Regions from separate parts of the Kitasatospora sp. NPDC032757 genome, predicted to be linked through region 2. Evidence: riboswitches for the same ligand, from Rfam matches in the RefSeq annotation. Region 2 holds a riboswitch; each other region holds the start of a gene.
The links. Region 2 has a riboswitch for cyclic di-AMP ahead of ACZ5WK_RS06685 (C40 family peptidase). Riboswitches for the same ligand answer to the same signal wherever they lie in the genome.
Positions count from the first base shown of each region.

Region 1: it holds a riboswitch for cyclic di-AMP, as region 2 does, so the genes downstream of both, ACZ5WK_RS05480 (transglycosylase family protein) here and ACZ5WK_RS06685 (C40 family peptidase) in region 2, are expected to answer to the same signal.
Region 3: it holds a riboswitch for cyclic di-AMP, as region 2 does, so the genes downstream of both, ACZ5WK_RS16235 (transglycosylase family protein) here and ACZ5WK_RS06685 (C40 family peptidase) in region 2, are expected to answer to the same signal.
Region 4: it holds a riboswitch for cyclic di-AMP, as region 2 does, so the genes downstream of both, ACZ5WK_RS04455 (glycoside hydrolase family 16 protein) here and ACZ5WK_RS06685 (C40 family peptidase) in region 2, are expected to answer to the same signal.

Region 1 covers NZ_JBVINN010000002.1:536,328-543,949, forward strand. The annotation lists gene ACZ5WK_RS05460 (sugar ABC transporter permease) at 1-206, shown strand, start outside; gene ACZ5WK_RS05465 (glycoside hydrolase family 13 protein) at 240-1,940, shown strand; gene ACZ5WK_RS05470 (LacI family DNA-binding transcriptional regulator) at 1,966-2,985, shown strand; gene ACZ5WK_RS05475 (hypothetical protein) at 3,045-3,245, opposite strand; gene ACZ5WK_RS05480 (transglycosylase family protein) at 3,478-4,761, opposite strand; cyclic di-AMP (ydaO/yuaA leader) riboswitch at 4,746-4,910, opposite strand; gene ACZ5WK_RS05485 (hypothetical protein) at 5,302-7,404, shown strand; gene ACZ5WK_RS05490 (sirohydrochlorin chelatase family protein) at 7,496-7,622, opposite strand, start outside.
Region 2 covers NZ_JBVINN010000003.1:251,124-258,745, forward strand. The annotation lists gene ACZ5WK_RS06675 (NYN domain-containing protein) at 1-1,188, shown strand, start outside; gene ACZ5WK_RS06680 (C40 family peptidase) at 1,399-2,442, shown strand; cyclic di-AMP (ydaO/yuaA leader) riboswitch at 2,767-2,921, shown strand; gene ACZ5WK_RS06685 (C40 family peptidase) at 2,932-4,071, shown strand; gene ACZ5WK_RS06690 (C40 family peptidase) at 4,297-5,361, shown strand; gene ACZ5WK_RS06695 (hypothetical protein) at 5,526-6,557, shown strand; gene ACZ5WK_RS06700 (glycosyltransferase 87 family protein) at 6,659-7,622, opposite strand, start outside.
Region 3 covers NZ_JBVINN010000012.1:330-7,951, reverse strand. The annotation lists gene ACZ5WK_RS16240 (cytochrome P450 family protein) at 1-818, shown strand, start outside; cyclic di-AMP (ydaO/yuaA leader) riboswitch at 1,093-1,260, shown strand; gene ACZ5WK_RS16235 (transglycosylase family protein) at 1,266-2,168, shown strand; gene eno (phosphopyruvate hydratase) at 2,416-3,702, shown strand; gene ACZ5WK_RS16225 (FtsB family cell division protein) at 3,846-4,331, shown strand; gene ACZ5WK_RS16220 (DUF501 domain-containing protein) at 4,321-4,971, shown strand; gene ACZ5WK_RS16215 (Ppx/GppA phosphatase family protein) at 4,968-5,909, shown strand; gene ACZ5WK_RS16210 (NAD(P)/FAD-dependent oxidoreductase) at 6,338-7,622, shown strand, end outside.
Region 4 covers NZ_JBVINN010000002.1:297,326-304,947, reverse strand. The annotation lists gene aceB (malate synthase A) at 1-1,615, opposite strand, end outside; gene ACZ5WK_RS04465 (IclR family transcriptional regulator) at 1,816-2,613, shown strand; gene ACZ5WK_RS04460 (hypothetical protein) at 2,800-3,366, shown strand; gene ACZ5WK_RS04455 (glycoside hydrolase family 16 protein) at 3,370-4,362, opposite strand; cyclic di-AMP (ydaO/yuaA leader) riboswitch at 4,365-4,530, opposite strand; gene ACZ5WK_RS04450 (esterase/lipase family protein) at 4,711-6,036, opposite strand; gene ACZ5WK_RS04445 (MoaF-related domain-containing protein) at 6,295-6,624, shown strand; gene ACZ5WK_RS04440 (alpha/beta hydrolase) at 6,715-7,622, opposite strand, start outside.

The DNA.
Region 1 (7,622 bases), on a different contig from region 2:
AGGTGGCCTTCGCCTCCACCTTCATGCTCAGCTCCGACAAGTACACCCTGGCCGTCGGCCTGCAGACCTTCGTCAGCGAACACGACGCCCAGTGGAACCTGATGGCGGCGACCGCAGTGCTGATCGCGATCCCGTCCTCGGTTCTCTTCTACCTGGTGCAGCGTCACCTGGTCACCGGCCTGACCGCCGGTGCCTCCAAGTCCTGACCTGCCGCTCTCTAGTCCCAAGGGATACCGTCCATGACCCAGAACCTGGCCGACACCTCCCGGCCCGCCGCCGACGCCACCGCTCACAAGGCCAGCGCCGGCGCGTCCAGAGGCTGGTGGCGGGACGCGGTCATCTACCAGGTGTACCCGCGCAGCTTCGCCGACTCCAACGGTGACGGCATGGGTGACCTGCCCGGCATCCGCAGCCGCCTGCCCTACCTGCGCGACCTCGGCGTGGACGCCGTCTGGCTGTCGCCGTTCTACGCCTCGCCGCAGGCCGACGCCGGCTACGACGTGGCCGACTACCGCGCGGTGGACCCGATGTTCGGCAACCTGATGGACGCCGACGGGCTGATCCGCGACGCCCACGCGCTGGGCCTGCGGATCATCGTGGACCTCGTCCCCAACCACTCCTCCGACCAGCACGAGTGGTTCCAGCGTGCCCTGCGCGAGGGTCCTGCGTCCCCTCTGCGCGAGCGCTACCACTTCCGTCCGGGCAAGGGCGAGAACGGCGAACTGCCGCCCAACGACTGGGAGTCCATCTTCGGCGGCCCGGCCTGGACCCGCTCGCAGAACCCGGACGGCACCCCCGGCGACTGGTACCTGCACCTGTTCGCCCCCGAGCAGCCCGACTTCAACTGGGAGAGCCCGGCCGTCGCCGACGAGTTCCGCTCGATCCTGCGGTTCTGGCTGGACATGGGCGTCGACGGCTTCCGGATCGACGTCGCGCACGGCATGGTGAAGGCCCCCGGCCTGCCCGACCTCGGCGGCGCCGACCAGCTCAAGCTGCTCGGCAACGACGTCATGCCGTTCTTCGACCAGGACGGTGTGCACGAGATCTACCGCAGCTGGCGCAAGATCCTCGACGAGTACCCGGGCCAGCGGATCGGCGTCGCCGAGGCGTGGACCCCGACCGTCCAGCGCACCGCCAACTACGTGCGCCCCGACGAGCTGCACCAGGCCTTCAACTTCCAGTACCTGGGCACCTCCTGGGACGCCGCCGAGCTGCGCGAGGTGATCGACGTCTCGCTCGACTCGATGCGCCCGGTCGACGCCCCCACCACCTGGGTGCTCTCCAACCACGACGTCACCCGGCACGCCACCCGGTTCGCCAACCCGCCCGGCCTCGGCACCCAGATCCGCACCGCCGGCGACCGCGAACTCGGCCTGCGCCGGGCCCGCGCCGCCACCCTGCTGATGCTCGCGCTGCCCGGCTCCGCCTACGTCTACCAGGGCGAGGAGCTCGGCCTGCCGGACGTCACCGACCTGCCCGACGAGGTCCGCCAGGACCCGTCGTTCTTCCGTCAGGCCGGCCAGGACGGGTACCGCGACGGCTGCCGCGTCCCGATCCCGTGGTCCGGCACCGAGGCCCCGTACGGCTTCGGCCCGGTGGCCGGCGGCCCGAGCTGGCTGCCGCAGCCCGCCGAGTGGGCACAGCTCAGCGTCGAGGCGCAGACCGGCGATCCGACGTCCACGCTGGAGCTGTACCGCAGCGCGCTGGCCGTCCGCCGCGCGCAGGCCGACCTCGGCGCCGGCACCGGCGTGGAGTGGCTGGACAGCCCCGAGGGCACCCTGGTGTTCCGCCGCGGCTCCTTCGTCTGCACCGTGAACACCACCGCCGAGCCGGTCCGGATACCGGCCCCCGGCCGCCTGTTGCTCTCCTCCACGGACGCCGTGGTGGACGGCGGCGAGACGGTGCTCGCTCCGGACAGCACCGACTGGTGGGCGGTCTGACGTGGTTGCAATAGGCTCTGGGACCGTGACTACGGCGCGACTATCAGACATCGCGGCGCAGGCGGGGGTCAGCGAAGCCACCGTCTCCCGCGTACTCAACGGCAAGGCGAACGTCTCCGCCACCACCCGGCAGACCGTGCTGGCGGCGCTGGACGTGCTCGGCTACGAGCGGCCGACCCGGCTGCGCCAGCGCAGTGCGGGCCTGATCGGGCTGATCACGCCGGAGCTGAGCAACCCGATCTTCCCCGCGCTCGCGCAGGTGATCGAGCAGGTGCTGAGCCGGCACGGCTTCACGCCGGTGCTCTGCACCCAGACGCCCGGCGGCTCCACCGAGGACGAACTGGTGGAGATGCTGGTCGACCGGGGCGTGGCGGGCATCGTCTTCGTCTCCGGCCTGCACGCGGACACCACCGCCGACCACGACCGGTACGCCCGGCTGACCGGCCGGCAGGTGCCGTTCGTACTGATCAACGGCTTCAGCGAGAAGATCGACGCGCCGTTCATCTCGCCGGACGACCGGGCCGCGATGTGGATGGCCGTCCAGCACCTGGCCGAACTCGGCCACGAGCGGATCGGCCTGGCCGTCGGGCAGCGCCGGTACGTGCCGGTGCTGCGGAAGATCGAGGGCTTCACGGCGGCCATGCGCGAGGTGCTCGGCAAGACGCAGGAGGAGGCCGAGGCGCTCGTCCACCACACGCTGTTCAGCGTGGAGGGCGGGCATGCGGCGGCCGGCGCGCTGCTCGACAAGGGCTGCACGGCGATCGTCTGCGGCAGCGACATGATGGCGCTCGGCGCGATCCGCGCGGTGCGCCAGCGCGGGCTCCTGGTGCCGCACGACGTCTCGGTGGTCGGCTTCGACGACTCGCCGTTGATAGCGTTCACCGAGCCGCCGCTGACCACCATCCGCCAGCCGGTCGAGGCGATGGCCACCGCGGCCGTCGACGCCCTGCTGGAGGAGGTGGGCGGGGACGCCGCCCAGCGCGGGGAGTTCATGTTCCAGCCGGAGCTGGTGATGCGCGGCTCCACGGGCGCCGGCGCCCGCTGAACGACAACGACCGGGGCCCGGAGAGCGGATTGCTCTCCGGGCCCCGGTCGTTGCGTTGTTCAGCCGTCCTGGGCGATCGGGCGGTCCGGGCTCACCCGCCGGTCGTCGGCGGCGTCGCCGGTCCGGTTCTCCGTGCGCCGGCCCCGGGCCAGGTAGTCGCGCAGGACCAGCTCGACGGCGTCCTGCGGGTTCTTGGTACCGGCGAGCATCATCACGTCGATGGCGAGATTGGCGTCGAGCGTGACGGTGATCTGGGCCATGGAGACTCCTTCTCGGGTGCGAAGCAGCAGCATGCCCGCTGCGCGCCGATTCCACCACGGTCTTCGCCACCCCGCTCGCCGCCGTCGGCGGGCAGGCCCGGGGTGCGTCCGACGATTCGCGTCGCACGCCCGGCGGGAACGGCCCGGACACGCCGCAGCCCCCGGGGAGGAGCGACCAGACTCTCCCCGGGGGCTGCGGCGTAGGGTGCGGCTCGGGAGCCGCACCTGCGGGTCAGACCCGGCCGGCGAAGTCCGGGGCCCAGTTGGCGATGGTCTGGGTGCGCACGCCCGAGCTCGGGTTGGCGGCCTCGACGTACTTGCCGTCGCCGATGTAGAGCGCGACGTGGTACACGCCGGAGTCCTGGCCGTTGTTGGACCAGAACAGCAGGTCGCCCGGCTTGAGGGCGTCCAGCGAGACGTGGGTGGAGGCGGCGGCCTGGTCGGCGGCGACGCGCGGCACGGAGATGCCCGCGGCGCGCAGCGCGGCCTGGGTCAGGCCGGAGCAGTCCCAGCCGCCGTTGCCGGTGCCGCCGTAGACGTACGCCTGGCCGACCTTCGACTCGGCGAAGGCGACCGCGGCGGCCATGCTGCCGGTGGCGGCCTGCGCGGGCGCCTGGGTGTCGGCCTGGGCGGCCGGGGCCTGCGCGGCCGGCTTGGCGGCGGCGGTGCCCGCGGCGGCCTGGCCGGAGTTGCCGGAGGAACGGTTGAACCAGTCGAAGTTCTTGCCGGACTCGTCCGAGGCCTGGTCCTTGGCGCGGTCACCGAAGGTCAGGTGCTGGCCCGGGTAGATGACGTGCGGGCCGTCGGTCAGGGTGGAGCGGTTGAGCTCGTACAGCCGCTCCCAGCCGCCCTGGACGTGGTTCTTGTCGGCGATCGAGGCGAGCCAGTCGCCGGCGGCCACGGTGTAGTCGTTGGAGGCGGCCTTGTCCTGCCACTTCTGCGACCAGTCGTGGCCGCCCTGCGGCTTGGCGGAGTCGGCGGAGGCCGGGGCCTGGTCGGCCTTCGGCGCGGCCGGCTTGGCGGCGGCCTGGGGCTGCGCCTGGGTGGCCGGCTTGGCGGCCGGGGCCGGGGTCTGCGCGGCGGGCTTGGCGGCGGTGGTGGTGTCGACGGCGGCGGGGGTGCCGCCCTTGGTCAGACCGGCCTGGACGGAGCAGACGGGCCAGGCGCCGGGGCCCTGGACGGCGAGCACCTTCTCGGCGATCGCGATCTGCTGGTCCTTGGTGGCGAGGTCGGCGCGGGCCGCGTACGCGGTGCCACCGAACGCGGCCCAGGTGCTGTTGGTGAACTGGAGGCCGCCGTAGAAGCCGTTGCCGGTGTTGATGCTCCAGTTGCCGGTGCTCTCGCACTGGGCGACCTTGTCCCAGGTGGCGACGGAGGCGGCGGAGGCGGTGCCGGTGGTCAGGCAGGGGACGGTGAGGCCGATGCCGACGACGCCGAGGGTGGCGATCGCGCGACGGGTACGGCCGGACAGGCGGGTGCCGTTGGTGGGCAGCATGAAGATGCGGTCCTCTCCCACGCCTGCGAGGTGAGCTGTCGGATTCGGGCTGGAGTTGCCCGGCCGCGCTGTGGACGCGGCTTCACCCCTAGCCCTGAACCGGTACGCGGACCGGTCCGGGGCGACTTACCTGTGGTTCCCCCGCTCCTGCCGTGGTGCGTTTCTGCGCTGCCAGCGCACCCGACGGCAGGACTCGGCGTTGCGGATGAGCTGGGTCCGTGTGGCCACGAACGGGGAGCACGTTAAGCAGACTTAAGTTCAAACCGCAAACATGTGTGACGCTCGTCACGGTTTACGGAACGCGTGCCGTATGGCTGTCCACCATGATCAGAAATGACCGGTTTCGCGCAACGCCCGTCGGGGTCAACGCAACTGCCTATGCTTCAGAGGGTCAGGACTGACGCAGCCGTCTGGGGGGAGGGCTACGCAACGATGGCCATGGACGAGGAGCCGGACGCCGGTCGGCCGGCGGAAGGGCGTCGCCGGGTGTACCGCGGGGCAAAACGGCGCAGACCGGACATTCTGCCCGCTGATCCCCGAACTCCCGTACGCCGCCGGACGATGCTGCGCTGGCTCGCCGTCGGCACGGTGTTCGCGGCGGTCAGCGGCGAGGAGATCCTGCGCCGCTCGCTGGGCGGCCCGGACGCGGCGGCGACGCACCCGGACGGGACGGACCCGGGCGCGGTGGGGGCGGACCCGGACGCGGCGGGGATGGACCACGGGGCGCCGCCTCTCGCCGGCACCCCGGACGGCACCCCCGCCGCACCCGGGCAGCCCGCCGCGGCGCCCACCGTCGACCAGGGCGGCCGCCGCTGGTCCGACCCGGCCGGCTGGGGCGGCAGGACACCAGGCCCGCAGAGCGCCGTCCGGATCACCGACAAGGTGCTGCTCGACACCGACGCCACCGTCGCCTCGCTGCTGGTCGAGCCGTCGGGCACGCTCACCTTCGCCGCCGACCGCACCGTCACCCTCGCCTCGGCGGGCAACGTGGAGGTCCGCGGCATCCTCGCCCTCGCCCCCGACGGCGCCGCCGTGCACACCCTGCGCTTCCCGGCCGTCGACGAGAAGCGGTTCCAGGGCGACGGCATGAAGGTGGTCGACACCGACGTCGGCCTCTGGGTCACCGGCGCCGGGTACCTGCGACTGGACGGCGCCGCCAGGACGGCCTGGGTCCGCGCCGCCGGCGAGCTGCGGGCCGGCGACACCACCGTCACCCTGGCCGCCCCGCCCGCCGGTTGGCAGCCCGGCGACGAACTCGCCGTCACCCCTACCGGCCCGCCGGACGAGGAGGGCTTCTCCACCCGCTACGACCTCGTCCCCGTCCGGTCCGTCAGCGGATCCACCGTCACCCTGGGGGCGCCGCTGAAGTACGCCCACCCGCGGGTGTCGGCCGGAGGGGGCGTCACGGTCGGTGCGGAGGTGCTCAACCTGACCCGCAGCGTCCGGGTCGAGGGCAGCGCCGCGGGCCGGGCGCACGTCCACGTCACCAGCTCCCGCCGGGCGGACGTCCGGCACGCCGCCCTGCGCTGGGTCGGCCCGCGCGCCGAGACCGAGGAGAGCTGGAAGGGACCGGACGGCTCCGCGCCGGTCACCGCCCCCGTCCTCGGCCGGTACGGGCTCCACTTCCACCTGCTCGGCGACGCCGCCCGCGGCACCGTGGTCGAGGGCGTGGTGGTCCGCGACGCCGGCAACCACGCCTACGTCCCGCACGCCAGCCACGGCATCACCTTCCGCAGCTGCATCAGCCACGACACCTGGGAGGACGCCTACTGGTGGGACGGCCCGCTGGACACCCGCACCCCGCAGCGGCCGTCGGACGACATCGTCTACGAGTCCTGCGTCGCCTCCCGCACCGTGCTGGAGCCCAATCCGCGTGCCTACCGGCTGACCGGCTTCAACCTGGGCGCCGGCACCGGCGGCAAGGCGCTGGACTGCGTGGCCGTCGGCGTCCAGGGCGCCAACGGGGCGTCCGGCTTCGAGTGGCCGGAGAACAGCGAGGGGGTCTGGACCTTCCAGCGCTGCCTGGCCCACAACAACCTTCAGGACGGCATCTTCGTCTGGCTGAACGCCCAGCACCATCACGTGGTCACCGAGTTCGCGGCCTACCACAACGGCGGCTGGGGCATCGAGCACGGCGCCTACCTGAACGACTTCGACTACACCGCGAGCGTGCTGCACGGCAACGCCGCCGGGGGAGTGCTGCTGCACTCGCTCGGCCGGGAGAAGGGCAGCCTGTTCGACGGGCTGCTGATCGACGCCGCCGGACGGAGCGACTTCGCGGTCGCCACCGCGCACCACGAACTCGCCGGGGAGTCCGTCACCTTCAGCCGCAGCCGGTTCACCGGCTACCGGCGGGCCGGGGTCGCATTCCGGGCCACCCCCGACGGCAAGCCGGACGACATCCTGGTGCTGGACTGCGAGTTCGGCGGCAACGAGCTCTGGGTCGACCCGGAGTCCGGGCCGCCCGGGAACATCCTGCTGCGCCGGGCCGGACAGTCCGAGGTGCTCCAGGTGCGCAAGGCGGACGGCGGCGGCACCGCACAGCCGCAGTGGAACGCGAGCACCGCGCCGGTGGCCGACTTCGCCGCGCAGTCCCGGCCCGTGCAACTGCCCGCCCTGCGCCTCCGGGACGCCGCCGCGCCCACCGCCCGGGTGGGCGGCTGACCGGACGGGCGGGACGGCCGAAGGGACCCGGAACGGATGCGTTCCGGGCCCCTTCGTACGGGCTGGTGCTGCGGGCCGCTACGGCGGGCCGCTACTGGGCGGCGTGCCGCCCGCCACCCTCCTCGGCAGCGGCCTCCTCGGCCGTCGCCTCGGGGTCGGCGGCCGGCAGTACCGCCAGGTAGGTGGAGGCGATCAGCTGGCCCACCGTCGGGTACGCG
Region 2 (7,622 bases):
TTCACTCCGGCCCGGCGGGCCAAGTACGCGGCCACCGCGCTGGCCGCCGCGCTGGAGTCCGAGCCGGCCTTCCGGGTGCGGATAGCGGAGCGGCTGCGGCTGGGCCAGCCCGATCTGGTCAAGGCGCTGGAGTCCGGCAGCGTGCCCGGGGCCGCCGATCCGATGGACGTCGCGGCCGCCGCCTACCTGGTGCGTTCGGCGGGCTGGAGCCGGCTGGTGTCCGAGGCCGGCGAGGAGGCGGAGCGGGCCGGCGCCGAGGGCGCGGCCGCCGAGGCGGCCCGGCTGGTGGAGAAGCTGCAGGCGGAGCTGGCCGAGGTGCGGTCCGCGGCGCGCTCCGATCTGGACCGGCAGCGGACCGAGTCCGAGGACGTCCGCAAGGAGGCCGACTCGCTGCGCCGGAAGGTGCGGTCGCTGGAGAGCGACACCCGCCGGGCCCAGGCCGAGACCCGCCGGCTCAGCGCCGAACTGGAGGCGCTGAAGACGCAGTCGGGAGCCGAGCGCAGCGCGGCCGAGAACGAGGCGCGCCGGCTGCGGCACCGGATCTCCGAGCTGGAGAACGCCGCCGAGCAGGGCCGCCGGTCGGCCCGTGAGGGGCGCAGCGTCGAGGACATGCGGCTGCGGTTGCTGCTGGACACCGTGCTGCAGTCGGCGCAGGGCCTCCAGCGGGAGCTGGCCCTGCCGGTCTCCCAGATCCGGCCGGCCGACCTGGTGGAGGCGGTGGTGCCGGGCGCGGCCTCGCCGCACGACGTGGCCCGGCGCGGGCTGGCCGAGGACGATCCGGCGCTGCTGGACCAGCTGCTGGCGATCCCGCAGGTCCATCTGGTGGTGGACGGATACAACGTGACCAAGACCGGCTATCCGGCGCTGCCGCTGGAGCAGCAGCGGATCCGGCTGCTGGGCGGGCTGGCGATGCTGGCGCAGCGCACCCAGGCGGAGGTCACCTGTGTGTTCGACGGCCAGGACCTGGACGTACCGGTGATCATGGCGCCGCCGCGCGGGGTCCGGGTGCGGTTCAGCCGGACCGGGGAGACGGCGGACGAGCTGATCAGACGCCTGGTGCGGGCCGAGCCCCAGGGCCGGCCGGTGGTCGTGGTCTCCACCGACCGGGAGGTTGCGGAGGGCGTGCGCAAGGCGGGTGCGCGCCCTGTCGCCTCGGTGCTGCTGCTGAACCGGCTGGCCCGGCCGTAGGCTGTCCCGGGCCCCGCCGGACGGGGTGACGCCTGGTCAGCGCCGGGCTTGCGGTGCTGTGGCGATCTCGTGAAGTCATGGCGGCGGGGCGGAGTTCACGCCAACGGGGGAGTGGCGCAAAGCCTGGATCTTCACTAGGGTCTGGCGTCAAACCTATTTTCCGGATTCTCACTCGATTGGGTGAGTCCGTAAAAAGAAGGAGCCGGTCACTTGGCCTCCCACCGCCGTCCCAAGCAGCCGAGCCGCGCGCGGGTCTCCGTGCTCACCGCTGCCGCGGCGACCGCGGTCGCCCTCTCCGCCCAGGTCGCCGCCCACGCGGCGCCGACCCCGTCCCCCAAGAAGGAGGACGTGAAGGCGCAGATCGACCAGCTCCAGGAGGAGGCCGAGCAGGCGACCGAGAAGTACAACGGCGCCAAGGAGCGGGCCGACCAGCTCCGCAAGCAGGCCGACCAGCTCCAGGACCAGGTGGCACGCGGCCAGGACCAGATGACCCAGCTTCAGGGCGGGCTGGCCGCGGTGGCCGGTGAGCAGTACCGCACCGGTGGCATCGACCCGTCCGTGCAGCTGATGCTCTCCTCCGACCCGTCCGGCTACCTGGACAAGGCCTCCAGCGTGCAGCAGGCCAGCTCCAGCCAGGCCGACGCGCTCAAGGGCCTCCAGGACCAGCAGCGCCGGCTGGACCAGCAGAAGACCGAGGCCGCCGCGATCCTCGCCTCGCTGGACACCACGACCAAGGACCTGAACCAGTCCAAGGCCGAGGTCAACAAGAAGCTGAAGGAGGCCCAGGACCTGCTGAACTCGCTGAGTGCGGCGGACCGGGCCGCGCTGAAGGCCGCCCAGCAGCAGGACGACCGGGCCTCGCGCGGTAGCGAGCGTGCCGACCTCGGCAGCCTGCCGCAGGCCTCCGGTCTCGCCGGGGCGGCCGTCTCCAACGCGATGAGCAAGCAGGGCTCGCCGTACATCTGGGGCGCCACCGGCCCGAGCACCTTCGACTGCTCCGGCCTGATGGTCTGGGCGTACGGGAAGGCCGGCGTCTCGCTGCCGCGCACCTCGCAGGCGCAGGGCAACGTCGGCTCGCGGGTGCCCTCGCTGGCCGAGGCCCAGCCGGGCGACCTGATCATCTACCGCGACGACCGCAGCCATGTCGCGATGTACATCGGCAACGGCATGGTGGTGCACGCGCCGCACACCGGTGACGTGGTGAAGGTGATGAAGGCCGACGCGATGAAGATCAACACCATCCGCCGGGTCTGACGGACCGACACGCCCAGGGGTCGGGATCCGGCCCTGTGATCCGCGCCACCTCCGAGCGGGGGTGGCGTCGGCGTTCCCGGTCGTATGTGAGAAATGATCAGCTCCGCGTACGGCGCTGGTCACACCGGGTCATATTCACAAATGAACTTGGGTATTCTTCCGTCTTTTTTCTGACAAGGATTTGAACGGATCACGGTTCTGTTACTAGGGTCGTGCCTCGAACCACCGCACAGTCGATCACCCAGCCTGGGTGGCGGCGGGGGTTTACCGCCGAGTTCGTGAAGCAGCGGGACGGGTCGCAGACCGGTCCGACGGGGAGCCCAGCAGTCGGGGGCGCTGTGGAGCGGAGCCGGGGAACCATGTTCCTCCGGGGTGAATCGGCGCCAGGTCGGCCGCTGGAACGGCCGGTGAGGCGTCGTAGGGCACGCTTCCGGCCCGAACCCGTCAGCTCACCCGGTAGGCGGGCGTTGGAAGAAGGAGTCCGCCTTCGTGGCGTCCCATCGTCGTCCCAAGCCTGCCGGCCGCGCCCGGGTCTCGATCCTGACCGGTGTCGCCGCCGCTGCCGTCGCCCTCTCTGCGCAGTCCGGCGCCCACGCCGACCCGACGCCGACCAAGGACCAGGTCAAGGAGCAGGTCGACCAGCTCAACGAGCAGGCCGAGCAGGCGACCGAGAAGTACAACGGTGCCCAGGCCAAGCAGCAGGAGCTGCAGAAGCAGGTCGGCGAGCTCCAGGACCAGGTGGCCCGTCAGCAGGCCTCGGTGACCGAGGCCCAGGGCGGCCTCGCCGAGATCGCCGGCGAGCAGTACCGCAACGGCGGCATATCGTCGACCGTCCAGCTGATGCTCTCGTCCAGCCCGGACAACTTCCTGAACCAGGCCGGTGCGCTGACCCAGGCCAGCAGCACCCAGTCCGGTGCGTTGAAGGACCTCCAGGAGCAGCAGCGCAAGCTCGACCAGGACCGCAACGAGGCCCAGGCCAAGCTCGGCGAGCTTGAGACCACCACCCAGCAGCTGAAGGCCTCCAAGGAGGAGGTCCAGGGCAAGCTGGCCAAGGCCCAGGACCTGCTCAACACGCTGACCGAGCAGGAGCGCCAGGCGCTGCGCGCGGCCGAGGAGAAGGCCGCCGCCGAGGCGAAGGCCAAGGCGGACGCCGCCAAGGCCGAGGCGAAGGCCAAGGCCGACGCCGACCGCGCCTCCCGCGACAACAGCCGCACCGACCTCGGTGCGTCGTCCTCGGCGCCGGCCGCCGCCAAGCCCGCCGCGCCGGCCGCCAACGGCTCGCGCGCCGCCGCCGCGATCGCCGCCGCCGAGAGCAAGCTCGGTTCGCCGTACGTCTACGGCGCCACCGGCCCGAGCTCCTTCGACTGCTCCGGCCTCACCGGCTGGGCCTATGCGCAGGCGGGCGTCTCGCTGCCGCGTACCTCGCAGCAGCAGGCCGGTTACGGGACCAACGTCGGCACCAACATCGCCAACGCCCAGCCCGGCGACCTGATCATCTACCGTGCCGACGCCAGCCACGTCGCCCTGTACGTGGGCGGCGGGCAGGTCATCCACGCGCCGAAGCCCGGCGCGGTGGTCCGGTACGAGACCGCCACCATGCTGCCGATCTCCGCCATCGTGCGCGTCTGATCCGCATCGGCCCCGACAGGCCCGGCCTCCCCTCGTGGGAGGCCGGGCCTGCGGCTTTTCCGGCGGCTCGAGCAGATGTCCGATTGAGGGTCAAATATTCTGGTTGGGAGGGGTTTGGACTCGATCGCCCGGACTCGCTAACGTCTGCCACCGGACTCCCGCTCACGAGCCGCCCGCCCCCGGTGCGGCGGCGGGGCCGGGCCGCAGGATTGGAGCCACCGTCGCATGGCCGTGCACCGCCGTTCCCCGCTGTCAGGAGCGCACGCGCTCGCCCGTGCGCTGGTGCTGACAGCGGCGGCCACCACCGTGCTCGGCCTGGCCGGTGGCGGCACCGCCCAGGCCGCGCCGGGCTCGCCGGACACGCCCTCCAGCCGCAAGGACATCAAGGCGCAGGTCGAGCAGCTCTACGACGAGGCCGAGCAGGCCTCGGAGAAGCACAACGCGGCGCTCGACGCCCAGCAGCGGTTCCAGCACGAGACCGGCACCCTCCAGCAGCAGGTCGCCGTCGCCCAGGACGAGCTCAACCAGCTGCGCGGCGACCTCGCCACCGTGGCCGGCGCCGAGTACCGCGGCGGCGGCATGGCGCAGACCGTCCAGCTGATGCTCTCCACCGACCCCGAGGGCTACCTCTCCCGGGCCCGCAGTCTGGACCAGGCGGCCGAGCGGCAGAACGAGACGCTGCACGAGGTGGTGGCCCGTCAGCGCCGGCTCGACCAGCGCCGTGCCGAGACCTCCGCCAAGCTCTCCGAGCTGGACCAGACCCGCCGCATCCTGGCCGACAGCAAACAGCAGATCCAGCAGCGGCTGGCCGAGGCGCAGAAGCTGCTCAACAGCCTGGGCGCCGGCGAACGGGCCCGGATGGCCGCGCAGGACGCCCGCGAGGCCGAGCAGCGCGCCACCCGCGGCACCGACCGGCTCGACCTGGGCACCGCCCCGCCCGCCTCCGAACGCGGCGCCGCCGCGCTGGCCGCCGCCGTGAAGATGATCGGCTCGCCCTATGTGTACGGATCCACCGGGCCCCGCGCGTTCGACTGTTCCGGTCTGATGTACTGGAGCTGGCGGCAGGCCGGAGTGACCCTGCCGCGCACCTCGCAGGCCCAGGCGTACGCCGGTCAGCGGGTCAGCATCTCCGACGCGCGACCGGGAGACCTGGTGATCTTCTACCGGGACATGCACCACGTCGGCATGTACGCCGGCGGCGGGGTGATCGTGCATGCCCCGTACCCGGGTGCCAAGGTCCGGTACGAGAGCGTCAACGCGATGCCCGTCGCGGGGGTGATCCGGCTCTGAGCCGGTCCGGGCCGAGACCTTCCTCCACCGCCGCCGGGGCACGCCGCTGCACGCTGTCCCGGCGCGGTGCCCTGCTGCTCGCCGCCGGCGGGCTGGCCCAGCTCTCGCTGCCCGGGGCCGCCCCGGCGGCGCCCGCGCGGGCGGCGGCGGACCAGCAGGCCGAGGTGACGGCACTGCTGGCCGAACGCGCCCGGGCCCTGGCCGCCGGGCCGCCTGCGCTGCCGCTGGCCGAGGCGGGCTACCGCAACCTCGTACTCGGCCCGGCCGGCGCGCCGGACCGGCTGAGCGCCACCGCCGAGCTGGCCGTCCGGGTGGCCGGGTACGACGACTACCCCGTGGTGTACCCGCGCCGGCTCGCGCTGCTGCGCACCCCCGGCGGCTGGCGGGTCGAGCGGGAGGAGAGCGCCGGGGGCCCGCCGCCGTTCTGGGACCTCGGCACCGTCGCGCCCGCCCGCGGCGAGCACACCCTGGTGCTCGGCCTGGCGGGCGGACCGGACGCGGCCGGGCTCGCCGCCGTGGCCGACCGCGCCGTCCCGGCCGTCGGCGCGCTCTGGGGCACCGGCTGGGCGGGCCGGCTGCTGCTGGAACTGCCCGCCACCGAGGCACAGTTCGCCCGGCTGCTGGAGGCCGACCCGGCCGCCTGGACCGGCATGGCGGCCGTCACCACCGCGGCGCCCGGCGCGCCCTGGCACACCCCGGCCGACCGGGTGCTGGTCAACCCCGAGGCGTACGGCGGGCTCAGCGACTTCGGCCGTCAGGTGGTGATCACCCACGAGGCCACGCACGTGGCGACCAGGGCCGACACCCGCTCCTGGACGCCGCTCTGGCTCTCCGAGGGCGTCGCCGACTGGACGGGCTACCGGGGCTCGGGCCGCTCCCCGCAGCAGATCGCCCCCGAGCTGGCCCGCGACGTCGCCGCCGGGAGGCTGCCCACGGCGCTGCCCGCCGACCAGGACTTCACCGCCGGCTCCGCCGGCATCGCCCAGGCCTACGAGCAGTCCTGGCTGGCCTGTGAGCTGATCGCCCGCCGTCACGGGCCCGAGCGGCTGGTCGCCCTCTACCGTGCGGTCGGCGCGGCGGGCCGGGGGGACGGCCGGGAACAGTGGCTGGACCGCGTGCTCCGGGCCGAACTGGGCCTCGGGCTCGCCGAGTTCACCGACCTCTGGCTCGCCGAGGTCCGGCGGCTCAGGGGATAGGCGCCGTCCGGCCGGTCTTGCCGGGCGCGCGATCGACCGGGCGGTACCGAGGGCCCGTCCGCCGCGGGCAGGACCGAGGATCCGTCCGCCGCCGGAAGGACCTAGCGCCGCTCGCCGGCCCTCGGCCGGTCGATGCCGTCGAGCAGGTCCTGCTCGTACGCGATACCCGGCCGCACCGGGTAGGCGGAGGCGGGCTCCGGGCGCGCCAGCACCACGGTGGGCGGCAGCTGCTCGGGGCCGCGGGTGGAGCGCCAGAGCCGGATGCAGGAGAGCACGGTGGCGGCCACCAGCAGCAGGTTGCGCAGGGTGAGCCAGGTGATCGCCCACGGCTCGCTGCCGACCACCTCGCTGAACATCAGCGGGAACTCCACCAGGGTCAGCGGCGTCGCGGCCAGGATCAGCAGCGCCACTGGCCGCTGGCTGCTGCCGCGTACGGTCAGGCAGACCGCCGCCACGCCGACCAGCCAGACCAGGTACTGCGGGCTGATCACCCGGCTGGTCACGGTGAAGATCAGCAGCGCGGTCAGCGCCGCGTCGTACATGGTGGCGGCGTTGCGGCGCTTGGCGGTGAAGCGCCAGAGCAGCAGCCAGGCGAAGCCCAGCAGGGTGCCGGCCATCATCACCTTGCCGACCACGTTGACCCACGGCCCGAGCATCTCCACCGAGCCGTAGTTCATCATCACCTTGCCGTCCCAGGCCCCGGCGATCCGGGCGAAGTGCAGCGGAAGCGCGCCCACCGACTCCACCTCGACGCCACGGTCCTTCTGGAACGTCAGGAACTCGAACGCGCCGTTCATCCCGGCCGCGAGCAGGAAGCCCACCGAGACGGCGGTGGCCGCCGCGGCCGTCCAGGCGCGGCGGGTGCGCCGGCCGGACGGGGTGCCGATCAGGCCGATCAGCGGCCAGATCTTGATGATCCCGCCCAGGCCCAGCAGCAGTCCGCCGATCGCCGGGCGGCGGATCAGCGCCAGCAGGCCGGCCACCGCGACCGCGGTGACGATGACGTCGTACCGGTTGTAGATCATCGGGCCGAGCAGCGGGACGCCGGCCACCCAGACCCAGGCG
Region 3 (7,622 bases), on a different contig from region 2:
TCTACGCGATCTGCGACCTGCTCGGGGTGCCGGCCGAGGACCAGGACGACTTCCGGGACTGGGCGGGCATGATGGTGCGCCACACCAGGCCGGGCCAGGGAGGGGGCCAGCGCGGCGGTGTGGGGCGGGCGGTCAAGCGGATTCGCGCGTACCTGGCGGAGCTGATCCACCGCAAGCGGGCGGACCTCGGCGACGACCTGATCTCCGGTCTGATCAGGGCCAGCGACCACGGCGAGCACCTCACCGAGAACGAGGCCGCGGCGATGGCCTTCATCCTCCTCTTCGCCGGCTTCGAGACGACCGTCAACCTGATCGGCAACGGCACCTACGCGCTGCTGCGCAACCCGGAGCAGCGGGCGCTGTTGCAGGACTCCGTCGCCCGCGGCGAGAGCGCCCTGCTGGAGACCGGGATCGAGGAACTCCTGCGCTACGACGGGCCGGTGGAGCTGGCCACCTGGCGGTTCGCGACCAGCCCGCTGACCATCGGCGGGGTGGAGATCCCGGTCGGCGACCCGGTGCTGGTGGTGCTCGCGGCGGCGGACCGGGACCCGGCGCGGTTCGCCGACGAGAACACCCTCGACCTGGCCCGGACGGACAACCCGCACCTGGGCTTCGGGCACGGCATCCACTACTGCATCGGGGCCCCGCTGGCCCGGCTGGAGGGCCGGGCGGCGCTGGCCACCCTGCTCACCCGGTTGCCCGATCTGCGTCTGGCCGAAAGCCCGGAGAATCTGCGCTGGCGGGGCGGTCTGATCATGCGTGGCCTCCGTGAGCTTCCGGTCGAATTCAGTCCGGAGAAGAAGTCCGTCGCAAGCTGACAAACCCTCCGCGGACCTGCCGTCAGGTACGTGAGCGTCACGGTCTGAGGATCCGACACTCTGACGAGACGTCTCCGACACGCCGCGACAGGGGGGTTGAACCATCATCAACCCGGACATATCGCCTCCGTTGGTGGACGATCGATCACGCACCGTAATTTCTGTGTGATATCGGCGATATGAGCTTGTGATTGGTAAGAGGATCTGTCTACCCTCCGTGGAGTTCGCAGCTGCGGACCTCGTGCGCGGGACGCCGAATCCTGCCCGCCGTGTCACGGGAAACCGACCAGACCCTGGGCAGGGGCGGGGGAACCAGGTTTGTTGCCGTCCTCCACGGCTTGGGGTGAAGCCGCTCGCGCGGGCAGAAAGTCCGTGCGACGCGGCCGGGCCACCTCCCGGTCCGAACCCGACAGCTCACCTCGCAGGCGTGCGGAGAGGGACCACTTCATGCTGTTCGTTGGAACTGGCCGTCACCGTCGTCGTACCCAGGCCGAGAAGGCCATCGCCGTCGCAGGTGTGGCCGGCGTCGGACTCGCGATGCCGATCCTCACCGCCACCGGCGCCGCGGCTGCCCCCGCCTCGACCTGGGACTCCGTGGCCCAGTGCGAGAGTGGCGGCAACTGGAGCATCAACACGGGCAACGGCTTCTACGGCGGTCTGCAGTTCACCTCCGGCACGTGGAAGGCGTACGGCGGCACCTCGTACGCGCCGCAGGCCCACCAGGCCAGCAAGGCCCAGCAGATCTCGGTCGCCGAGAAGGTGCTCGCCTCGCAGGGCCCGGGGGCCTGGCCGGTCTGCTCGCAGAAGGCCGGCCTGAGCAAGGGCGGTGCACCGGCCTCGGTCGACACCTCCACGGATGCCGCGCCCGCCGCGCCGAAGCCGGCCCAGCCGAAGCCCGCCCAGAAGCCGGCCCAGAAGCCCGCCGCCCAGTCGCACGCCCAGCAGCAGACCCAGCCGTACGCGCACCAGGAGACCCAGGCCCCGGGCTTCTCCGGCCAGGCCGGCTGGGACGCCGAGGCGAAGGTGTACTGGTACCAGAACAACGGCGCCTGGTACTGGACCAGCCACCCGAGCGTCTATCAGCAGTACGCCGGTCAGGCCGCGAGCCAGGACACCCGTGCCGCCCAGAGCACGCCGGTCGCCCAGAGCGCCCTGGTCGCGCCGAGTGCCCCGGCCGCCCAGCAGTACGCCGGCCACGGCTACACCGTCCAGTCCGGCGACACGCTGGCCGGCATCGCCGCCACCCAGGGCGTCTCCGGCGGCTGGGAGTCGCTGTACGACGGCAACCGCGGCACCGTCGGCTCCGACCCGAACCTGATCCTGCCCGGCCAGGTGCTCAACCTCGGCTGAGCGGCCCCGTCTTCACGGTGATTCGACGAAGGGGGCCGGATTCGACCCCCTTCGTCCGCATCTGGTTGCCTTCCGTGGGGCAACCAGGTGAACTACCGGGGGGTAGCAGGGCCACACGCTGAGACGGGACCGAGGTCAGCGTGGCCCCGAGAGCCCGTGCGGTTAGGCTCTGGTCGTAACGACTCCGCAATCGTTCGCCCGACAGCGCCCATCGTCGGGCGAACCTGCTTCCGCTAGGAGATGCCTCGTGCCGTCCATCGATGTCGTCGTAGCCCGTGAGATTCTCGACTCGCGTGGCAACCCCACGGTCGAGGTCGAGGTCGGCCTCGACGACGGCAGCACCGGTCGTGCCGCTGTCCCGTCCGGTGCCTCCACCGGTGCCTTCGAGGCCCTGGAGCTGCGCGACGGTGACAAGAACCGCTACTTCGGCAAGGGCGTCGAGAAGGCCGTCCTGGCCGTCATCGAGCAGATCGGCCCGGAGCTGGTCGGCTACGACGCCACCGAGCAGCGCCTGATCGACCAGGCCATGCTCGACCTGGACGCCACCCCGGACAAGTCCTCGCTCGGCGCCAACGCCATCCTGGGCGTCTCGCTGGCCGTCGCGCACGCCGCCTCCGAGGCCAGCGACCTGCCGCTGTTCCGCTACCTGGGCGGCCCGAACGCGCACGTGCTGCCCGTCCCGATGATGAACATCCTCAACGGCGGCTCGCACGCGGACTCCAACGTCGACATCCAGGAGTTCATGATCGCCCCGATCGGCGCGGAGTCCTTCTCCGAGGCCGTCCGCTGGGGCGTCGAGGTCTACCACACCCTCAAGGGCGTCCTGAAGGAGCGCGGCCTCTCCACCGGCCTCGGCGACGAGGGCGGCTTCGCGCCGAACCTGGACAGCAACCGCGAGGCCCTGGACCTCATCACCGAGGCCATCCAGAAGGCGGGCTACGTGCCCGGCCGCGACATCGCGCTGGCGCTGGACGTCGCCGCCTCCGAGTTCTACAAGGACGGTGCCTACCAGTTCGAGGGCAAGGCGCTCACCTCCGCCGAGCTCATCGAGTACTACGCCGAGCTGGTCGCCTCGTACCCGCTGGTCTCCATCGAGGATCCGCTGGACGAGTCGGACTGGGACGGCTGGAAGGCCATGACCGTCAAGCTGGGCGACAAGGTCCAGCTGGTCGGCGACGACCTGTTCGTCACCAACCCGGCCCGCCTGGCCAAGGGCATCGAGACCGGCACCGCCAACGCGCTGCTGGTCAAGGTGAACCAGATCGGTTCGCTGACCGAGACCCTGGACGCCGTCGAGCTGGCCCAGCGCAACGGCTACCGCTGCATGATGTCGCACCGTTCCGGCGAGACCGAGGACGTCACCATCGCCGACCTGGCCGTCGCCACCAACTGCGGCCAGATCAAGACCGGTGCCCCGGCCCGCTCCGAGCGCGTCGCCAAGTACAACCAGCTGCTGCGCATCGAGGAGATCCTCGACGACGCCGCCGAGTACGCCGGCCGCGGCGCCTTCCCGCGCTTCCGCTCCGCGGAGTAATCGACGCGGTAGGCACGAGGGCCGACCGCGCCCGCCCGTGCAAGCCTGACCGGTGCCCCGCCGTTCACCCCGTAGGGTGGACGGCGGGGCACCGGCGCGACCAGGAGGGGATACGGGAGATGGCAGGCTGGAGGATCCCGGGCTTGGCGGCCCGGCCTCGCTTCACGAGCCGGGCGACCGTCCTCGTCCTGGTGCTCTGCTCGCTGGTGGCGATCCTGGCCTACCCGACCCGGCAGTTCATCTCCCAGCGCTCCGAGATCTCCGCCCAACGGGCGAAGGCCGAGCACGCCCGGCAGCAGGTCGAGCAGCTGCGCCGGGAGAAGGCCCGCTGGCAGGACCCGGAGTACGTCAAGGCGCAGGCCCGTTCGCGGCTGCACTACGCGATGCCGGGGGAGACCCCGTACATCGCGGTGGACCCGGCCGGCCAGGGCGCCGCCAAGTCCTCCGTGTCCTCACCCGCCCCGTCCGACGGTGAGGCCGCCGCTCCCGCGAAGGCCGCCAAGCCCTGGTACGCCAGCGTCTGGGACTCGGTGGACGCCGCCGACACCGCCGCCCTCGCCCCGCCCTCTCCCCTCCCTCCGCAGACACCCCTGCCCCCCGCTGGAGTCAGCTCCCCTCATGACCACTGAGAACCACCCCTCCGTCTCCGACGCCGACGTCGCGGCCATCGCCGCCCAGCTCGGCCGGGTCCCGCGCGGTCTGCGCGGCGTGGCGCACCGCTGCCCCTGCGGCAACCCGGACGTCGTGGAGACGGCCCCCCGGCTCGCGGACGGCACGCCGTTCCCGACCCTCTACTACCTGACCTGCCCCAAGGCCGCCTCGCTGATCGGCACCCTGGAGGCGGACGGCGTGATGAAGGACCAGACCGCCCGGCTCGCCGAGGATCCGGAGCTGGCCGCCGCCTACCAGAAGGCCCACGAGGACTACATCGCCCGCCGTGACGCCATCGAGGTGCTGGAGGGCTTCCCGAGCGCCGGCGGGATGCCGGACCGGGTGAAGTGCCTGCACGTGCTGGTCGGCCACTCGCTGGCGGCCGGCGAGGGCGTCAACCCGCTCGGCGACGAGGCTATCGGCATGCTGGAGGACTGGTGGGCCAAGGGCCCGTGCGTCTCCGCCGCCGAGGTCGAGGCCGCGGGTGAGCGGGTCGCGCGCAACCGGGCCAAGGAGCAGGACCACGCGGCGGTGATCGCCGCCAAGCAGCAGAAGGCCGCCGAGCGCGCCGCCAAGAAGCAGGCCGCGGCCGAGGGCACCGAGGAGGCCGGCGCATGACCACCACCCGGGTCGCGGCGATCGACTGCGGCACCAACTCGATCCGCCTGCTGGTCGCCGACCTCGACCCGCAGACCGGGGTGATCACCGACCTCGACCGCCGGATGGTCATCAACCGGCTGGGCCAGGGCGTGGACCGGACCGGCCGGCTGCACCCGGACGCGCTGGCCCGCACCTTCGCGGCCTGCCGCGAGTACGCGGAGATCATCTCCGGCTTCGGCGTCGGCCCCGACCGGATCCGCTTCGTCGCCACCAGCGCCTCCCGGGACGCGGAGAACAGCGACGAGTACACCAAGGGCGTGCGCGACATCCTGGGTGTCTCGCCCGAGGTCGTCAGCGGCGAGGAGGAGGCGCACCTCTCCTTCGTCGGCGCCACCAAGGAGCTCACCGGCGGTCAGTTCCCGGCGCCGTACCTCGTCTTCGACCTCGGCGGCGGCTCCACCGAGTTCGTGCTGGGCGGGGCGGACGTCCAGGCGGCCCGCTCGGTGGACATCGGCTGCGTCCGGCTGACCGAGCGCCACTTCGGCGGCGCCGAGCTGCCCTCGGCGGAGCAGATCGCCGAGGCCCGGGCGCACGTCCGGGCCGAGCTGGACAAGGCCGAGGAGGCCGTCCCGCTGACCGGCGCGGCCACCCTGGTGGGCCTGGCCGGGACGGTCACCACCGTCTCCGCGATCGCCCAGGACCTGCCGGCGTACGACTCCGAGGCGATCCACCATTCGCGGATCAGCCGCGAGCAGGTGGCCCGGATCGCCGACGAGCTGCTCGCCGCAGCCCACGACCAGCGGGCGGCCATCCCGTCGATGCACCCGGGCCGGGTGGACGTGATCGCGGCCGGTGCGCTGGAGCTGCTGGAGATCATGGCGCGGACCGGCGCCGCCGAGGTGGTCGTCAGCGAGCACGACATCCTGGACGGCATCGCCTGGAGTATGGCCTCCTGAGCCCTTGCAGGCCTTACCCGACCGGCCCCGGAGCCCCCTGACGGGGCCCGGGGCCGGGGCGCGCCCGGGGCTGGGCGGAAAAGTTCGTGAATTTCTTCACATGGCGATCCGTCCATTCGTCGTGCCCGCGTGCCCGCAACGTCCGAAATGTGGGACTGAAGGCGCGGCCGGCGTGGCGCCCGCTGGATCGCAGGCGGGGCGCCCGCGCGGGTTTGAAAATCGAAATCACACGCGGGAACCCGGGCGTAGTACGGATCGTTGCAGCTCAGCCGGGCCGTCCGAACGCCCGTGCTCACCGGGGGGTCCTGGGGGTCGTGAGGTGACGCCCCGGGGTGGCGAAAGGGGCCGCGAAGTGTAGCACAGGGTGTCCAGAAGCTTGTGAGCGGGCTCACGAACGCTGCTCCGGACGGTGCTGGATACTTTCGGATATGAGCACCACGGAGCGTCCTCGCATCCTCATTGTCGGCGGTGGTTACGTCGGCCTGTATGCCGCGATGCGCATCCTCAAGAAGATGCGCTACGGCGAAGCGACCGTCACGGTCGTCGACCCGCGGTCGTACATGACGTACCTGCCCTTCCTTCCCGAGGCGGCCGGCGGCAACGTCGCGCCCCGCAACCTCGTCGCGCCGCTGCGCAGCGCCCTGAAGAAGGCGGAGGTGCTCACCGGTGCTGTCACCGGTGTGGACCACGCCCGCAAGGTCGCGACCATCCAGCCCGCGGCCGGCGACTCGTACGAGCTGCCCTTCGAGTACCTGGTCGTCGCGACCGGCTCGGTCTCCCGCACCTTCCCGATCCCGGGTCTGGCGGAGCACGGCATCGGCATGAAGACGGTCGAGGAGGCCATCAGCCTCCGCAACCACGTCATGGCGCAGCTGGACAAGGCCGAGTCCACCACGGACGAGGCGATCCGCCGCAAGGCCCTGACCTTCGTCGTCATCGGTGGTGGCTTCGCCGGTGTCGAGACGATCGCCGAGATCGAGGACATGGCGCGCGACGCCGCCAAGATCTACCGGACCGTCAGCCGCGACGACATGCGCTTCATCATGGTGGAGGCGGCCAACCGCATCCTCCCCGAGGTGGGCCCGGACCTCGGTCTGTGGACCAAGGAGAAGCTCGAAGAGCGCAACATCGAGGTCTTCATCGAGACCTCGATGGACTCCTGCGTCGACCAGCACGTCGTGCTGAAGAACGGCGTCGAGGTCGACGCCTCCACCATCGTGTGGACGGCCGGCGTGAAGCCGAACCCGGTGCTGGCCAACTTCGGCCTGCCGCTCGGCCCGCGCGGCCACGTCGACACCGCCGCGACCCTCCAGGTCCAGGGCTTCGACTATGTCTGGTCCGCCGGCGACAACGCCCAGGTGCCGGACCTCGCCTCCGGCGAGGGCGCCTGGTGCCCGCCGAACGCGCAGCACGCCTGCCGTCAGGCCGTCGTCCTCGGCGACAACGTGATCTCCGGTATGCGCGGCTTCCCGCAGAAGGAGTACAAGCACAAGAACCTCGGTGCGGTGGCCGGTCTCGGCCTGCACAAGGGTGTGGCGATCCTCTTCGGCAAGGTCAAGCTGAAGGGCCGCCTGGCCTGGTGGTTCCACCGCGCCTACCACGGCGCCATGGTCCCGACCGTGAACCGCAAGGTCCGCGTGTTCACCGACTGGACGCTGGCGATGTTCCTGAAGCGCGAGACCGTGGGTCTGGCCCAGATGGAGAAGCCGTTCG
Region 4 (7,622 bases), on a different contig from region 2:
CCGCGAACTCCTCGGCCAGGGCGACCTGTTCGAAGAGCTTGGCGGCCTCGCGCCAGCGCCCACCGGCGTAGGCGTCCTCGCCCAGCTCGGCCCGGAGCCCGGCGAGCTCCTCGGCCACCAGGCGGCGCACGAGGTCGGCGGTGGCCTTCTCGCCGGTGTCGGAGAGCACGACGCCGTTGTTGATCCACTGCCAGATCTGCGAGCGGGAGATCTCGGCGGTGGCGGCGTCCTCCATCATGTTGAAGATGCCGACGGCCCCGAGGCCGCGCAGCCAGGCCTCGATGTAGCGGACGCCGACCTGGACGGCGTTGTGCAGGCCCGCGTGGCTGCAGGTCCCGCCGGCGCCGGCGATGTCGAGCAGCTGGGCGGCGGTGACGGGCTCGGCCGGGCCGGGGTTGTCCTTCTGGTTCGGGCGGTCGCCGAGGACGGCGTCGAAGGAGGCGCGGGCGACGGGCACGAGGTCCGGGTGGGCGACCCAGGAACCGTCGAAGCCGTTGCCGGCCTCGCGGTCCTTGTCGGCCTTGACCTTCTCCAGGGCCGCGGCGTTGACCGCAGGGTCCTTGCGGCTGGGGATGAACGCGGCCATGCCGCCGATCGCGTGGGCGCCTCGGCGGTGGCAGGTCTGCACCAGCAGCCGGGTGTAGGCGGCCATGAACGGGGACGCCATGGTGACGGTGTTGCGGTCGGGCAGGATGTAGTGCGCGCCGGCGTCGCGGAAGTTCTTGACGATCGAGAACAGGTAGTCCCAGCGGCCGGCGTTGAGCCCGGCGGCGTGCTCGCGCAGCTCGTGGAGGATCTCCTCCATCTCGAACGCGGCCGTGATGGTCTCGATCAGCACGGTGGCCCGGATGGTGCCGTGCGGGATGCCCAGGGCGGCCTGGGCGTGGGTGAAGACGTCGTTCCAGAGCCGGGCCTCGAGGTGACTCTCGGTCTTCGGCAGGTAGAAGTACGGGCCGGAGTTCGGGTCCTCGGGGCCGCGGGCGATCAGCCGAGCCGCGTTGTGGAAGAAGTAGAGCCCGAAGTCGAAGAAGGCGCCGGCCACCGGCACGCCGTCGACCAGCAGGTGGTTCTCGTCCAGGTGCCAGCCGCGCGGGCGGACCACGACGGTGGCGAGTTCGGCGGCGGGCTTGAGGGTGTAGGCCTTGCCGGCCGAGGACGTGAAGTCGATCCGGCCCTCGAAGGCGTCGATCAGGTTGAGCTGGCCGCTGACCACGTTGTCCCAGGTCGGGGCGGTGGCGTCCTCGAAGTCGGCGAGCCAGACGCGGGCGCCGGAGTTCAAGGCGTTGATGACCATCTTGCGGTCGGTGGGGCCGGTGATCTCGACCCGGCGGTCCTGGAGCGCGCGCGGGGCCTCGGCCACCGTCCAGTCGCCTTCGCGCACGGCGGCCGTCTCGGGGAGGAAGTCCAGGGTGCCGGTGCGGGCGATCTCTGCGCGGCGGGTCTTGCGGCGGGCCAGGAGCTCCTGCCGGCGGTCCTCGAAGGCGCGGTGAAGCCCGACGACGAAGGCGACCGCCTCCGGAGTGAGCACCTCCTCCGCCCGATGGACGCGCGGACCGGCGACAGTGACGACCGGAGCGGCGGGGGAGGCGCCGGCGGGTCCCTGATCTGTAGCCATGAGCAGGACACTCCTAAGACGGTTGAGCATGGCGAAGGGAGCTCCGGTGGGAACTTCCTTGATCTGAACCGATCTGAACCCGACTACCGGCGGGTTCGATTCTGTAAGGTGGAGACTAGTTTCCGCGATACAGAATTTCAACGGTTTGTTGAGGTGATCGCAGGGACTCTACTCCTCCCCCGACATCGAAGGGAACGCCGGTGGTTGCGACCCCCGACACAGCATCGACGACGGGCACGGACCGCGCGAGCGGCGGTGTGCAGTCCGTCGAGCGCGCCTTCCAGCTGCTGGAGGCGCTGGCCGACTCCGGCGGCGTGGCGACGCTCAGCGAGCTCTCCACCACCTCCGGGCTTCCGATGCCCACCATCCACCGACTGGTTCGTACCCTCGTCCAGCAGGGCTATGTGCGCCAGGACACCGCGCGTCGCTACACCCTCGGCCCGCGGCTGATCCGGCTCGGCGAGACGGCCGGCCGGCTGCTCGGCAGCTGGGCCCGCCCCTACCTGGCCGAACTGATGGAGGCCACCGGCGAGACGGCCAACCTGGCCGTGCTGGAGGGTGGCGAGGTGGTCTACGTCGGGCAGGTGCAGTCGCGGCGCTCGATGCGGATGTTCACCGAGGTCGGCCGCCGCGTGCAGCCGCACTGCACCGGGGTCGGCAAGGCCCTGCTGGCCCAGCTGCCCGAGGCCGAGGCACGCGCCGTCCTGGGCCCCAACCCGCTGCCCGCCCACACCGAGTTCACGGTGACCGACCCGCAGGAGCTGCTGGACCAACTGGCCGAGGCGCGCGAGCGCGGCTACGTGGTGGACGACCAGGAGCAGGAGATCGGGGTGCGCTGCATCGCCCTCGCGGTGCCTGGCGCGCCGACCCCGACGGCGCTCTCGGTCTCCGGCCCGGAGGCCCGGATCCGGGCACTGGAGGAGCAGGCCGGCGCAGCCTCCCTGGTGCCGGTGATGCACCACATCGCAGCCCGGCTGGGGCAGGTCCTGGCCCCCTGACGCGGCATCACCGGGGCTTTCGCGCACGGGAGGTCGGCCCGGCCGTCTTCCCGTTGAAGCGTTCGCCCGTTCGAGCGGCCCGAGGGCGGGTTGCCCCGGCCGCGGCGGACCGGTCGGTCACGCTGGGTGCGGACGCGCCCCGCGACGGTGCGGGGCGCCGGAACGCAGAGGGCAGGGTGAGCGGCGATGTCGCACAGTGGGTCCGTACGGGGTTTCTTCGGCAGGTCACTGACAGTGGGGTGCGCGCTGGCGGCGCTGGCCGCCGGGCCCGCGTGGGCGTGTCCGGGCGCCGGTCCGGCGCCCGGCGGCGGCCCGGCGGCGGAGGTCGCGGCACCCGGCGGGCCTGCGACCTCCGACTCCGACCTGAAGGTGCTCCGCATCAACCCGGACGCCGCCGCACCCGGCGGCACCACCACGGTGCGCGCCCGCGTCCTCAACACCGGCCCGGACCGGACCGCCTCACCGTTCACCGTGGTGATCACCCTGCCCGGGGGCGTGACGCCCGAGGGCCCGTTCCTCCCGGAGAACTGCTACGCGTTCCAGAACGGCCACCGGGTGCGCTGCACCTTCCCGGCCGGGCTGGCGAGGTTCCGGACCGCGACGGCACTGATCCCGGTCCGGATCGCCACCACCGTCCCGGCCCCCAGCACGTTGACCGGGGGCTGGGTGGCGGTGCGCAGTGACGACGACCGGAACGAGGCGAACAACAAGCGGCCGTTCGAGATCCGGGTCGTACAGACCGCCATGCCGTAGGTCCTAGCGGTACACCCGGACGTAGTCCGCGGCGAAGGTGATCGGAGCCGTGCCCTGCGGCGCGGGGTGGTACTGCCCCGCGCTCAGGGACAGGTTGAGGATCGGGTACGCCGACCAGTTGGCGCCGACGCCCTTGCCGTCCGAGAAGACCTTGGTGCCGTTGACGTACCAGTCGACCGAGCCGGCCCCGCAGTGGGTGCCGATGGTGACCCAGCCGCCCTTCGTGATCGCCTTGGCGTCCGTGTAGTACAGATTGGCCGGGTTGATGTGGTTGGTCAGCTCCAGCAGGTTCGGGTTGTCGGGGTGGTACTCGAAGGAGTCGATCTCCCCGTGGGTGCCGCTGGTGCCGTTCCACGTCCAGAGCGCCGGCCAGGCGCCGGTGCCGGCCGGGAGCTTGACCCGGGTCTCGATGTAGTCGCCGGTCTTCACCGTGAAGCCCTCGCTGGAGTACTCGGTGGTGAGCAGCCCGGTGTCCCAGGCCTGCTTGCCGTTCTCCAGCGTGTGCGTGCCCGGCCTGGCGGTGAAGGTGGCGACGCCGCCGGAGACGATGACGTTGGCCCTGTTCAGCCAGTCGAGCTTGTTGTCGTTCGGATTGTGATCGCCGTATTGGTAGGAGCTGCTCCTGTCGGCGGTCCAGCGGGAGCCCAGGGCGAGGCTGTTGAAGTCGTCTGACCAGGTGAGCTTCTTGCCCGCGACGGGCGCGCCGGGGGCGGGGGCGGGGGCGGGGGCGGTGCTGGTGACGCTCAGCGAGAGGGTCGCCGTGGGGGCGGGCGGCGGCGAGGGGGCGGCGGACCTGCCCGCGACCATGGTGGCCGGGCCGAGCTTGTCCTGGGTGACGGTCGGCGCGGCGGCCGCCTGGGCCCCGCTCACCGCCGGGGCACCGAGCAGTCCGGCACCGCTGACGGCGAGCGTGCCGGTGACGGCGAAGGCGGCGTTGCGGCCGCGGTGGGTGGGGCGGGCATGGCGCGGCGCGCTGCGCCGGGCAGGCTTCTGCATGACAGTGTCCTCTGCGACGCCTGCGAGGTGAGCTGTCGGGTTCGGGCTGAGGTTGCCCGGCCGCCCGTGAAGCGGCTTCACCCCTAGCCTCGGCCCGGGCGCGGGGAGCGCACGGGCCGGGCACTGACCTGGGTCCCCCGCTCCCGTCCGCTGTGGCGCTCGGTTGCCGGCCGGCGGGTGGACAGGACTCGGCGTCCCGACGGCGGAGATCCGCGAAGCGGACGTCCTGTGCAGGCTAGGCAGGTCCCCCGGGGGCCGACAACTCGACGAGGGGTGTTCTCGCGCGGCTCACAGTGAAGTCGATCAACGACGGTACGGGGGCTCGGCCGGTGCGGGCCGGCCGACCGGTCAGCCGAGCCAGCCGTCCACCTGGCTCATCGCGTCCGGGGACCAGGCCAGCTCCAGGTGGTTGAGCCCGGTGAGCAGCCGGGTGCCGCCGACCGTGCCGACCCCGGTGGTGTCCAGGGCGCTGCGGGTGAGGACGATGCCGTCGCTGGGCCCGCGGTTCTCGTTGAGCACGCCCGGGATGTCGGCCGAGCCGCCGGCCAGCAGGTAGGTGCGGACCGCCGCCGGGACGCCCGCCTGCTGGAGCGGCCCGATCAGCGAGCCGGCGTCGATGGCCGCCTGGATGCCCTGGCCGGAGGTGTAGTAGCCCTGGCCGCCGTAGTACGTCGTCCACCAGTCCTGGGCGGAGCCGTCCACCCCGTAGGTGGCGTCCCAGCGGGCGAGCAGCTGGCGCTGGCCCGGGTAGCAGTCGTACCCGCCGGTGGGCAGCACCCCGAGGCAGGGCTGGGCGGTGGAGGTGCCATAGCAGGTCATGTACAGGTGCGGAGACGGCACGTTGGCGGTGCCGCCACAGGCCGGCCAGGTGGCCAGCGAGAACGCCCAGCCGTGCGCGTACACGTAGTCCAGGCCGCCGTTCGGCCCGCCGAGGGTGACCAGACGGCGGACGTCACCCGCGTACGCCCGGCCCCAGGGCGGACGCACCGAGGACACGTACGCGCGGGCCGCGACCTCGCCCTTGCTCCACGCGACCACGTCCACCTGGGGCACCCCGAGCCGGGCGCGGATCAGGGCGATCGCGTCGCCGACGGCCTGTGCCTGGAGCAGGTTGTCGCCCTGCTTGTGGGCGAACCCGATCGCGAAGACGCGATGGCCGGTGCCGGCGAGGTACTGGGCGAGCCCGGTGGAGGGGCAGGCGGACGCGCCGCAGGTGCCGCTCTCGCTCGGGTCGGCCCAGGCGCGGTCCGCGTTGTCGTTGGCGCCGTGGACGAGCAGGACGGGGGTGGCGCGGCTGCCGGTGTCCCAGCCGGCGGCGGAGTAGAGCAGGAAACGCCCGGAGTAGGGCTGGCGGACGCCGCCGAAGTAGGTGCGGCGGGCGCCGTCCTGGTCACCGCGCCCGCCGGGCGGGTACTGCTCGGCGCGGAAGCCGGTGGTGGTGTCCAGATAGCGCTCGACCTTGGCCCAGCCGTTGCCGGGGGCGGGGAAGCCGGCCTCCAGGGTGAGGGACGCGGTGGCGGGGGCGGCGGTGGCCGCCGATGCGGGTGGGGGCGCGCCGAGGAGGAGGGCGGCGAGGGTGAGGGCGGCGGACAGACGGCGGGCGGCGGGGCGCGGGGTGGTGGGCGGTCGTCTGTCGGACGGGCGTCCGGTGGTGAGGCGCGAGGTGGCGGGCATCGGCGGCTCCCTGGTCGGGCCGGTGGGCCGTAGGGCGGGCTGGGGCAGGCCCACGTCCCGGTGGGCCGGAGCTGCACGGTACGGCCGGGCCGCCGGGCCGCCCATGTGCCGGTGTCACACCCGGCGGGCGGGCGGCGTGGCGGCCTGTGCCGTGGCGGGAGTGGCCGCAAGGCCGCCGCCGAGGTCACCCGTCGGATAGGTTGGAGCTCCACCCGCAGTGCCGTACCGCCCAGACGAGAGACGAGGACCCGTCCCGCCATGACCGCGCCCCTGCCCGCCTTCGCCGGCCGCACCTACCTCTTCCAGGTCGACAACGGCGCGGCCTTCCGCAACGCCTACTCGGCCGACGGCAAGCGGCTGCGCTGGGAAGGCCTCGGCGAGTCGGCCGGCCAGTGGGAGGACGTGGCGCTGCACGTCGCCGAGGTGGGCCCGGAGCTGTACTTCGTCAGCTGGACCGAGCAGAGCGGCATCACCGTCAGCCACGTGATGGACCTCGGCAAGCTGACGGTGCGTGCGTTCTGGACATACGAGGGCGAGGGCGGCCGGGTCGGCGAGCTGCACACGGGCACGCTGGAGCCGGTGGCCTGAGCAGGTGCGCTGAGCAGGTGGGTTGATCCGATGCTCTGAGCAGGTGCTCTGAGCCGGTGGACCTGCCGGACCGGCCGGACCGGCGGCCCGTCAGACCGGCTGGCCCGGCACCTGGAGGTGCTGCGAGAGCCACTCCAGCGAGGACGGCAGCAGCTTGCTCCACGTCTCGAAGTTGTGGCCGCCGGTGTGCAGCATGCTGTACGAGACCTTCATCGGGCTCTGCACCGCGGCCACGAACGCCTCGGTCTCGCGCCGGTAGTTGCCGTCGCCCTCCCTGGTCCCGGCCAGCAGCACGGACACCCTGGGCTGCGGCAGGTTCTTGAGGCGCCACATCAGGTCGGCCTCGTTGCGACGCTGCTGACTGCCCTTGAAGAGGTCGGGGACGGTCGGGTCGTCGGCGGCCTGGTAGTAGCCGGAGAGCGAGACGGCGGTCGGGAAGACCTCCGGGTGCCGCATGGCGAGCTTGAGCGCGCAGTAGCCGCCGGTCGAGTTGCCCATGAAGCCCCACGCCCGCGGGTCGGCGGAGACCCGGTAGCTCGCCTGGAGCGCCGACGGGACGTCCTTGGTGAAGTACGTCTCCGACTGGGCGCCGCCCGGGATGTCCTCGCACTCGGTGTCCAGCGGCAGCGCGGGCGAGGGACGCACCAGCACCATCACGGTCGGCTGCATCTTCCCCTCCTGGAGCAGCTTGAGCGCCGCGCCCGGGTAGTTCAGCCGGGTCACCAGATTCTTGGCGATGCCGGGGAAGCCGGTGCTGACGATCACCACCGGGAACTGCCGCTGCGCGTACTCCGGTTGGAAGTACTGCGGAGGCAGGTAGACGTACCCCTCGGTGGAGAGCCGGGTGGTGGCCCCGTCGATCCGCACCTCGCGGATCTCGCCGGACTGCTTGGGCTCGCGACCGAGCGCACCGCCGCCCTGGACGGAGGCGTGGCCGATGGTCTCCACCGTGAGCCGGCCGGAGGCGTCCGCCTTGTTCTGGATGACCACCGGGCCGG